2 regions of the Lentzea chajnantorensis genome follow, and region 1 is predicted to be linked to the other one. Evidence: riboswitches for the same ligand, from Rfam matches in the RefSeq annotation. Region 1 holds a riboswitch; the other holds the start of a gene.
The links. A riboswitch is a leader RNA that binds a small molecule or an ion and turns the genes downstream of it on or off. The one in region 1 is predicted to bind glycine.
Positions count from the first base shown of each region.

Region 2: another riboswitch for glycine. It lies ahead of gcvP (aminomethyl-transferring glycine dehydrogenase); the one in region 1 lies ahead of gcvT (glycine cleavage system aminomethyltransferase GcvT).

Region 1 covers NZ_JBSDZT010000002.1:2,890,451-2,895,501, forward strand. Annotated here, with positions in the region: gene ACVDFE_RS14955 (CaiB/BaiF CoA transferase family protein) at 1-449, shown strand, start outside; gene ACVDFE_RS14960 (hypothetical protein) at 786-965, shown strand; gene ACVDFE_RS14965 (helix-turn-helix transcriptional regulator) at 1,130-1,621, shown strand; gene ACVDFE_RS14970 (hypothetical protein) at 1,751-2,134, shown strand; gene ACVDFE_RS14975 (DUF3817 domain-containing protein) at 2,149-2,451, shown strand; glycine riboswitch at 2,497-2,588, shown strand; glycine riboswitch at 2,590-2,677, shown strand; gene gcvT (glycine cleavage system aminomethyltransferase GcvT) at 2,777-3,871, shown strand; gene glyA (serine hydroxymethyltransferase) at 3,885-5,051, shown strand, end outside.
Region 2 covers NZ_JBSDZT010000002.1:3,214,015-3,219,065, forward strand. Annotated here, with positions in the region: gene gcvH (glycine cleavage system protein GcvH) at 1-239, shown strand, start outside; gene garA (glycogen accumulation regulator GarA) at 353-811, shown strand; gene ACVDFE_RS16560 (bifunctional nuclease family protein) at 1,236-1,709, shown strand; gene ACVDFE_RS16565 (MerR family transcriptional regulator) at 2,016-2,582, shown strand; glycine riboswitch at 2,681-2,776, shown strand; gene gcvP (aminomethyl-transferring glycine dehydrogenase) at 2,927-5,051, shown strand, end outside.

The sequences.
Region 1 (5,051 bases):
TCTACGAGGCCGCGGACGGCAGGTACGTGGCCATCGGCGCGCTGGAGGAGAAGTTCTACGCCGACCTGGTGCGCGTGCTGGGGCTGGCGGACGCACCGTCGCGCAACGACCCGGCCCGGTGGCCTGAGCTGCGCGAACACATCGCGGCGGCGGTCAGGACCCGCACCAGGGACGAGTGGGCCGACCTCGCGCGGGACACGGACGCCTGCCTGGCGCCGGTGCTGACCCCGGCCGAGGCGGCGGAGCACCCGTTCACCGCGGAGCGCGCCACCTTCGTGGACGTCGCCGGTGTGCGGCACCCGGCGCCGGCGCCCCGGTTCGACCGGACCCCGGCGGCGGTTCCGACCCCTCCGGTGCCGGTCGGGGCGAACACCGCGGAAGTGCTCGCGAACATGGGTGTGGCGGAAGACCGAATTGCGGAACTGCGGCGGGCTGGAGCAATTGCGTGAACGGTCGGAGGCGCATTAATGACGACACCACGCCGTGACGGAGCGTGATGCCGGGCATTCGGCATCCGGGTGAGGCCGGTGCACCTGTGTCTTGTCCAAGCTGTGGGATTCGAGGGTCCTCGCGCTCACCTCGTGCCCAGGACATCGGCGCTGGAAACCGGCGGCTTTAGCCGCCATTCGGGTGACAACAGGCCCGGTGCAGACGTGCGGTGGCGGTGGATCCGCCGCCCTGCCTGGCGTGGTGGTTGTTCATCGCACGGGTGAATGAGGGAGCATGTCGGGTGACACGGGCGGTTCGCCGCCCCACCTGTGAGCGACATGGACGGAGAGGGACCTGTGAACCTCAAGAAGGTGCTGGTGCTGGCGGGCGTCGCGCTGGTGCTGTTCCTCCTGATCACCCAGCCGGAAGAGTCCGCGTCGGGGGTCCAGACGGCCCTCGGCTGGCTGCGCGAGGGTGCGGAGTCGATCATCACCTTCGTCAGGAGCCTCTTCGGGACGGCCACCCCCGTCGCCTAGTGACCCTCGGTGATCCTCGGCCCTCCGCGTTGAGCCGGACGGGTGGAATGAGGCCAATCACGCACTGGTAACGGGTGTTCTGGCGATTCAGGGTCTGGCGATTGTCAGACCTACCGAATACCTTCCGCTGCAATGGCCGATCCCCGACCGACGAGGAGGCATGGATGGTCGAGGACTCCGGGGTCCACGAGCTGTTGCAGCAGTGGGCGGCTGAACGGTCTGACGACGCAGAGATGCAGGAGGTGAACCGGATCAAGAACGCGTGGCTCGCGGAGGCTCCCCCCTCGGCGCCCGGCATCCCCGTGCAGCGGGGAGGCAGGAGTGGGCCGCGTGGCTTGGTCAAGGTCGACTCGGCGGATCCGGCCTACGTGGCCGCGATGCGCAAGCGGGCGCCGGAGGCACCCGAGGCACTGCTCGCCGCCGCGGCGAGCTACTGGCAGCTGGTGGGCGACGTCGCCGAGGCCGAGCAGTGGTGGGACGCGGGCATCAGCCCGCTGGACCAGCGCGCGCTCGACTACCGCGCCGCCGGCCTCACGCCTGCCGACCTCGGAAGGCGCCTGGGACCGATGACGGTTCTCCAGCACCTCCGCCGCGGTTCGGCCGCGGCCTGGTGCGTTGCTCGTCTGCAGAGGCAGCGCCGGGACGGCGTGGCGTAGGAGAAGCGGGCTGTCGAGGCATCGGCAGCCCCGAAGTTCACTCGCAAACGGGCACGCGCGCTCCCGTGGCGCGCTACCCCTCACGGGTGGCCTCCTGACAGGAGGCCTCACCCCAGTAGTGTGGAGGTCGTGCGCGGCCTCCTTACTCCCCAGCGTGTGCTGATCGCGCTCGCCTGTCTGGCGGCGCTGGTCCTCTGCTGCGGGCTCGCGTGGTGGCAGTGGCAGCGCTTCGAGTCCGCGAGCGGCACGTTCCAGAACCTCGGGTACGTGCTCCAGTGGCCGCTCTTCGGCCTCTTCCCCCTCTTCATGGTGTGGCGGTTCCGCCGTCTCGCGCGCCAGCGCCGTGACGAGGCTCTCTCCGCACCGGAGCCGGTTGCACCCCCCGTCGCACCGGTGACTACCGTTGACGCCGTCAAACCCGCGCCTGTCGAGCACTTCGACGACGAAGAAGACGCGGAGCTCGCGGCCTACAACCGCATGCTCGCGGACCTCAACGCGCGGGACGGTCGTTGAGCGAAGGCGGGCAGATGAAGGGTGCGTTGACCCGGTTCCGGGTCATGGCTTACGTGGTCGGTGTCTTCCTGCTGCTGCTGGTCGTGGCGATGGTGCTGAAGTACGCCGCCGGCATGGACCAGGCGATGAAGGTCGTCGGCCCGATCCACGGGTTCCTCTACGCCATCTACCTGGTGCTTTCGGTCGACCTGGCGCTGAAGCTGCGCTGGTCCATCAAGGGCACCGCGCTCGTGCTGGTCGCGGGGACGATCCCGTTCCTGTCGTTCTGGGCGGAGCGCAAGGTGGTGGAGAAGACTGCTCAGGGCGTGCCGCTGTGACGTTCGGCCTGCTAGCGTCTGGGGCAACCAACTGAACACGGCCGTCGATGTCGCGCGGGAGAAGCTCCCTTCAGCGGGAGCGCCGAAGGAGCAACTCCTCCCCGGAATCTCTCAGGCACAGATACCGCACGACGAAGGCAACTCTGGAAAGCAGGCTCATCAGGAGCCTCGCCCACGGTGCAAGTCGCTCCGGCGACGAAGCTCTCAGGCTCATGACAGAGGGGGAGGCTCGCTCTGGTGAGGAGTCTCCGGTGGACCGTGTCATTCTTCTGTTGCCTCAGCCGGCCTGGCCCGGCTCTTCGGCGCACCCTGGAGGAGCGTTCTGATGTCCCGCCTCACGCCACTGAACGCTGAGCACGAGTCGCTCGGCGCGATGTTCACCGACTTCGCGGGCTGGAAGATGCCGCTGCGCTACTCCAGCGAGCTGGCCGAGCACCACGCCGTGCGCACCACCGCCGGCCTGTTCGACCTCACGCACATGGGTGAGATCGTGCTGACCGGGCCGCAGGCCGGTGCCGCACTCGACTACGCGCTGGTCGGCCACATCTCCGCGCTCGCGGTCGGCAAGGCCCGCTACACGATGATCACCCAGGCCGACGGCGGCGTGGTCGACGACCTGATCGTCTACCGGCTGGGCGACGAGGAGTTCATGGTCGTCGCCAACGCCTCGAACGCCGCCGTGGTCGCCGAGGCGCTCGTCGAGCGGGCCGCCGGTTTCGACACCGCCGTCACGGACAGGTCCACGGACTACGCGTTGATCGCGATCCAGGGTCCGAAGTCGGTGGAGGTCCTCGCCGGACTGACCGACACCGACCTGTCGACGGTGAAGTACTACGCCTCCTACCCCTCGAAGGTGGCCGGAGTGGACGCGCTGCTCGCGCGCACCGGCTACACCGGCGAGGAGGGCTTCGAGCTGTTCGTCGCGCCCGACGACGCCGCCGCAGTGTGGACGGCGCTGCTGGAGGCCGGGCAGCCGCACGAGCTCAAGCCGTGCGGTCTCGGCTGCCGTGACACGTTGCGCCTGGAAGCCGGGATGCCGTTGTACGGCAACGAGCTGACCACCTCGCTCACCCCGTACCACGCGGGTCTCGGCCGGGTCGTGAAGCTCGACAAGCCGGGCGACTTCGTCGGCCGCGAGGCGCTGGCCGAGGTGTCCGAGTCCGATGTGGACTCCGTGCTGGTCGGCCTGAAGACCCCCGAGCGCCGCGCGCCCCGCCACGGTTACGCCGTGCTGAACGGCGACGAGGTCGTCGGCGAGGTGACCTCGGGCGCGCTGTCGCCGACCCTGGGCTACTCGGTGGCGATGGCCTACGTGAACCGGGCGAGCTCCGCGCCCGGCACCCCTCTGCTGGTGGACGTCCGCGGCAAGAAGCAGCCGGTCGAGGTCGTCGCACTTCCGTTCTACAAGCGCGCCAAGTAGGGAGATCCTCCAGATGTCCGACCAGTTCAACGCCTCCCTCGCGGAGTACGACCCCGAGGTCGCGCAGGCCGTTGCGGCCGAGCTGGCGCGCCAGCAGGGCACCCTCGAGATGATCGCCTCGGAGAACTTCACGCCGGTCTCGGTGCTGCAGGCCCAGGGTTCGGTGCTGACCAACAAGTACGCGGAGGGCTACCCCGGCCGCCGCTACTACGGTGGCTGCGAGCACGTCGACGTCGTCGAGCGCCTCGCCATCGAGCGCATCAAGTCGCTCTTCGGCGCCGGTTTCGCCAACGTCCAGCCGCACTCCGGCGCCCAGGCCAACGCCGCCGCGATGTTCGCGCTGCTGCAGCCCGGCGACACGATCCTCGGCCTGGACCTCGCGCACGGCGGTCACCTGACCCACGGCATGCGCATCAACTTCTCCGGCAAGCTCTACAACGTCGTGCCGTACCACGTCTCCGACGGTGACGGCCGCGTCGACATGGCCGAGGTCGAGCGCCTCGCCACCGAGCACCGCCCGAAGCTGATCGTCGCCGGCTGGTCCGCCTACCCGCGCCAGCTGGACTTCGCCGAGTTCCGCCGCATCGCGGACTCGGTCGAGGCCTACCTGATGGTCGACATGGCGCACTTCGCGGGCCTCGTGGCCGCGGGCCTGCACCCCTCGCCCGTCCCGCACGCCCACGTCACGACCACGACGACGCACAAGACCCTCGGCGGTCCGCGCGGCGGCGTGATCCTGTCGAACGACGCCGACATCGCCAAGAAGATCAACTCGGCGGTGTTCCCCGGCCAGCAGGGCGGTCCGCTGGAGCACGTGATCGCCGCCAAGGCCGTGGCGTTCAAGCACGCCGCGTCGGAGGAGTTCGCCGACCGCCAGCGCCGCACCCTCGACGGCGCCCGCATCCTCGCCGACCGCCTCTCGCAGCCCGACGTCGCGCAGGCCGGCGTGAAGGTGCTGACCGGCGGCACGGACGTGCACCTGGTCCTGGTCGACCTGGTCAACTCCGAGCTGGACGGCAAGCAGGCCGAGGACGTGCTGCACCGGATCGGCATCACGGTCAACCGCAACGCGGTCCCCAACGACCCGCGCCCGCCGATGGTCACCTCGGGTCTGCGCATCGGCACCCCGGCACTGGCCACCCGCGGCTTCGGCGAGGTGGACTTCACCGAGGTCGCCGAC
Region 2 (5,051 bases), 320 kb from region 1:
CCGTCTCGGCCGGCGACACGTTCGGCGAGGTCGAGTCCACCAAGAGCGTGTCGGACCTCTACTCGCCGCTCGACGGTGAGGTCGTCGCGATCAACGACGCCCTGGTGCAGTCGCCGGAGTCCATCAACTCCGACCCGTACGGCGAGGGCTGGATGGTCGAGCTCCGCCTGAACGACCCCGAGGCGGTCGAGGGGCTCTTGGACGCCGACGGGTACAAGGCGTTGGTGGAGAAGGAGTGACGTCGATCTTTCGCCGGATCTTCGGCCGGAAGGGGAGCCGCTCCTCGGGGGGCGACTCGAACGCGATAGGTTTTACCGGAAACGACGGACCCAGCAGCAGGAGGAGAGCTGAGGTGAGCACGAACGACGGCCCAGGCGTTCCGCCGGAGCAGTCCCCGGAGCGGACCTCCGTCTTCCGGGCGGACTTCCTCCAGGAGATGGAAGGCGGCGCCGAGGCGCCCGCACAGGAGCCGGCCGTTGCCGGTGTCGACGCCCTTCCCGCCGGTTCCGCGCTGCTCGTGGTGAAGCGCGGCCCGAACGCCGGTTCGCGGTTCCTGCTGGACCGCGACACGACGAGCGCGGGGCGCCACCCCGACAGCGACATCTTCCTCGACGACGTGACGGTCTCGCGCCGCCACGCCGAGTTCCGCCGGGAGGGCGGCGAGTTCGTCGTGATCGACGTGGGCAGCCTCAACGGCACCTACGTCAACCGCGAGCCGGTCGACCAGGCCGTCCTCGCGAACGGCGACGAGGTCCAGATCGGCAAGTTCCGCCTGGTCTTCCTGACCGGTCCCGGCTCCGCGGGAGCCTGACGGCCTGGGACCGGCCGGTCCCGGGTCTGCGGGATGACGAGCGTCGGGGCGGTGCTCACGCAGCTCCGCCCCGAGTTCCACCGTGCAGTGCTGTTGCCGTCTTCTCCACTGTTTTGCGTCATTGAGCAGTTCGCCGCGCTCCGCGGGAGTTTTCCTGCGTCGAGCCCGAACGCACTCGTGCGCTGACCGCCTTTGCGCGGAACTCCTGCCGGTTCGCCGTGCTTTCCGGGAATCGGCCGGCCTCTTCCGCTCGTTGTACCCGGTGCGGGGAAGAGCGGGTTCGAGCGGCCATCGTCTTGATCACGTTCTGCCCGCAACGATTGAGCACACGGCCCGCTTGGCGGGTAGCGTCGAACGCGTGTGCCGGGGGATGCTCGGAGACGTTCCGGGTACTCCCCAACGAGTCAGAGGGAGGCGAGACCCGATGAGCGAGATGCGTGTCGTGGGCGTCCGGGTGGAGCTGCCCCAGAACCAGCCGATCCTCCTGCTGCGCGAAACCGAGGGTGAGCGGTACCTGCCGATCTGGATCGGCTCGGTCGAGGCCACCGCGATCGCGCTGGAGCAGCAGGGCGTGCGACCGGCCCGCCCGCTCACCCACGACCTGCTCAAGGACGTCATCGGGGCGCTGGGCCGCAACCTCGAACAGGTGCGGATCACCGACCTGCAGGAGGGCACGTTCTTCGCCGAGCTCGTGTTCGACGGCGACGTGCGCGTGTCCGCCCGCCCGTCCGACTCGGTGGCCCTCGCACTGCGCGTCGGCGTGCCGATCCACGCGGAGGAGTCCGTGCTGGCGGAGGCCGGTCTGATCATCCCGGACGAGCAGGAGGACGAGGTCGAGAAGTTCCGCGAGTTCCTCGACTCCGTGTCTCCCGAGGACTTCCGGGGCGCCGACACCTGAGTTCCCCCGACTGTCGCTGACCGTCTTGTTCGGACCCGGCGCCGATCGGTGGGGTGTCCCTCGATCGGACTACTTTCCGCACATCATGGCCGCTAAACAATCACTAAACGTCACCTGAACGTCCTAGTTCGGGTGACGGTGCGGACCCCCGCCTCAGGTTGGGGGCCAACACTCCCCGCGCGTCGCGTTGACCTGCCCTCGGAGCGGTCTTACCGTCGAACTCGAGTGGACGTCGCCGGTCTGCGCGAGTGGACCAGGCGGCTTGACGGCCCCGACTTTCGTGGCCGTTGGCGAGGGGAGGCAGGCGTGGTCGAGGAAGCGCCCTTGCGGGCCGAATCCGGGCAGCAGGGTGAGCTGTTCCCGGACTCCTCGCTGCCGGACGAACTCGTCGGCTACCGGGGACCCGCGGCGTGCCAGATCGCCGGGATCACCTACCGGCAGCTCGACTACTGGGCCAGGACCGGCCTGGTCGCGCCGACGGTGCGGATGGCGCACGGCTCCGGCAGCCAGCGGCTCTACTCCTTCAAGGACATCCTCGTCCTGAAGGTCGTGAAGCGGCTGCTGGACACCGGGGTCTCGCTGCAGAACATCAGGGTCGCCGTCGACCACCTGCGCCGCCGCGGCGTGCAGGACCTGGCGCGGATCACGCTCTTCTCCGACGGCACGACCGTCTACGAGTGCACCTCCCCCGAGGAGGTCGTCGACCTGCTCCAGGGCGGGCAGGGCGTGTTCGGCATCGCGGTGAGCGGTGCGATGCGGGAGATCAGCGGGACCATCCACGAGTTCCCGGCCGAACGTGCGGACGGCGTGGAGATCGCGCCGATGACCGAGGACGAGCTGACCCGCCGCCGCCGGGAGCGCGCCACCGGCTGACCCGCTGTCGCCGGCTCAGCCGGTCCCGTCGCTGAGACGTAGGTCGCGTCGGTGGGGACTGGCGGGCCTGCCTGCGGGTACTCTTCACGGGTAGTCGCTGAACTCAGGCGGGAGAGACCGGGTGCTGCACCCGGCGCCGAAGGAGCAAGTTCCTCCCCGGGAACCTCTCAGGCACCCAGGACCGCGTGAGCGAGACGCCTCTGGAAAGCGGATCTCTCGAGATCCCGCCGACGGTGAAAGCCCGCTCTCGTGGCGGGTGAACCTCTCAGGCGCCCGATGCCGGGTACGGACAGAGCGGGGAGGGCACCAGGACACGTGTGCCCGCAGCCCCCCGGAGGCGTTAGATGACGCAGGACCGCATTCCGCTCGCCGCTCTCGAGCACGGCACCCCGTTCGCGGACCGGCACGTCGGCCCGCGCCCCGCCGAGCTCGCCCGCATCCTCGACGTGATCGGTGTCGGATCGCTGGAGGAGCTGGCGCAGCACGCGGTGCCCTCGTCCATCCACGAGCGCGACCTGGTGCTGGACCTGCCGGCGCCCGCCACGGAGACCGAGGCGCTGGCCGAGCTGCGCGCGCTCGCCTCCCAGAACCGGCCGATGACCCAGATGATCGGCCTGGGCTACTACGACACCGTGACGCCGGGCGTGATCCTGCGCAACGTCCTGGAGTCGCCCGCCTGGTACACCGCGTACACGCCGTACCAGCCGGAGATCTCGCAGGGCCGCCTGGAGGCGCTGCTGAACTTCCAGACGATGGTCGGCGACCTGACCGGCCTGCCGATGGCCAACGCGTCCATGCTGGACGAGTCGACCGCCGCCGCCGAGGCCATGACCCTGGTGCGCCGCGCGGGCAGGGCGAAGTCGAACAAGTTCGTCGTGGACGCCGACACGCTGCCGCAGACGCTGGCCGTGATCGAGACCCGCGCCGAGCCGCTGGGCATCGAGGTCGTCGTCGCCGACCTGTCGCAGGGCATCGAGGGCCTGGGCCTGGGCGGTGACTTCTTCGGCGTGCTGCTGTCCTACCCCGGTGCGTCCGGTGTGGTCCGCGACCAGGCCGCGCTGGTGGAGGAGATCCACGCCGCCGGCGCGCAGGCCGTCGTCGTCGCCGACCTGCTGGCGCTGACGCTGCTGCGCCCGCCCGGTGAGATCGGCGCGGACGTCGTCGTCGGCACCACCCAGCGCTTCGGCGTGCCGATCGGCTTCGGCGGCCCGCACGCCGGCTACATGGCCGTCCGCTCCGGCCTGGAGCGCCAGCTGCCCGGCCGCCTCGTCGGCGTCTCCGTCGACGCTGACGGCTCGCTGGCCTACCGCCTGGCGCTGCAGACCCGCGAGCAGCACATCCGCCGTGAGAAGGCGACCTCGAACATCTGCACCGCGCAGGTGCTGCTCGCCGTGATCGCGTCGATGTACGCGGTCTACCACGGCCCCGAGGGCCTGCGCGCCATCGCGACCCGCGTGCACCGCCTGGCCACCGTCCTCGCGACGGGCCTGTGCGAGGCCGGTCTCGACGTCGTGCACGGCGAGTTCTTCGACACCGTGCAGGTGCGCGTCGAGGGCCGTGCCGCCGAGGTAGTCGCCAAGGCCCGCGAGCTCGGCATCAACCTGCGCCTCGTGGACGCCGACGTCGTGGCAATCGCTTGCGACGAGAAGACCACGCGCGCGCACGTCGTCGCCGTGTGGGAGGCGTTCGGCGTGACCGGGTCCGATGTGGACGCGATCGACACCGACACCGCCGACGGCATCCCGTCGGACCTGCGCCGCACCTCGGACTACCTGACCCACCCGGTGTTCCACGCGCACCGCTCCGAGACCGCGCTGCTGCGCTACCTGCGCGCACTGTCCGACAAGGACGTCGCGCTGGACCGCAGCATGATCCCGCTCGGCTCCTGCACGATGAAGCTGAACGCGACCGCGGAGATGGAGTCCATCACCTGGCCCGAGTTCTCGACGCTGCACCCGTTCGCGCCGGTCGAGGACGCGAAGGGCCTGCTGACGATCGTGTCGGACCTGGAGGCGTGGCTGGCCGAGGTCACCGGCTACGACGCCGTGTCGCTGCAGCCGAACGCCGGCTCGCAGGGCGAGTTCGCCGGCCTGCTGGCGATCCGCGCCTACCACCGCGCCAACGGCAACTCCGCCCGTGACGTCTGCCTGATCCCGTCGTCCGCGCACGGCACGAACGCCGCGTCCGCCGTCATGGCCGGCATGCGCGTCGTCGTCGTGAAGTGCGACGACAAGGGCAACATCGACATGGGCCACCTGCGCACCACGGTCGCCGAGCACGCCGACGACCTGGCCGCGATCATGATCACCTACCCGTCGACCCACGGCGTGTACGAGGACACCGTCCGCGAGGTCTGCGGCCTGGTCCACGACGCGGGCGGCCAGGTGTACGTCGACGGCGCGAACCTCAACGCGCTGATCGGCCTGGCCCGCTACGGCAAGTTCGGCTCGGACGTCTCGCACCTGAACC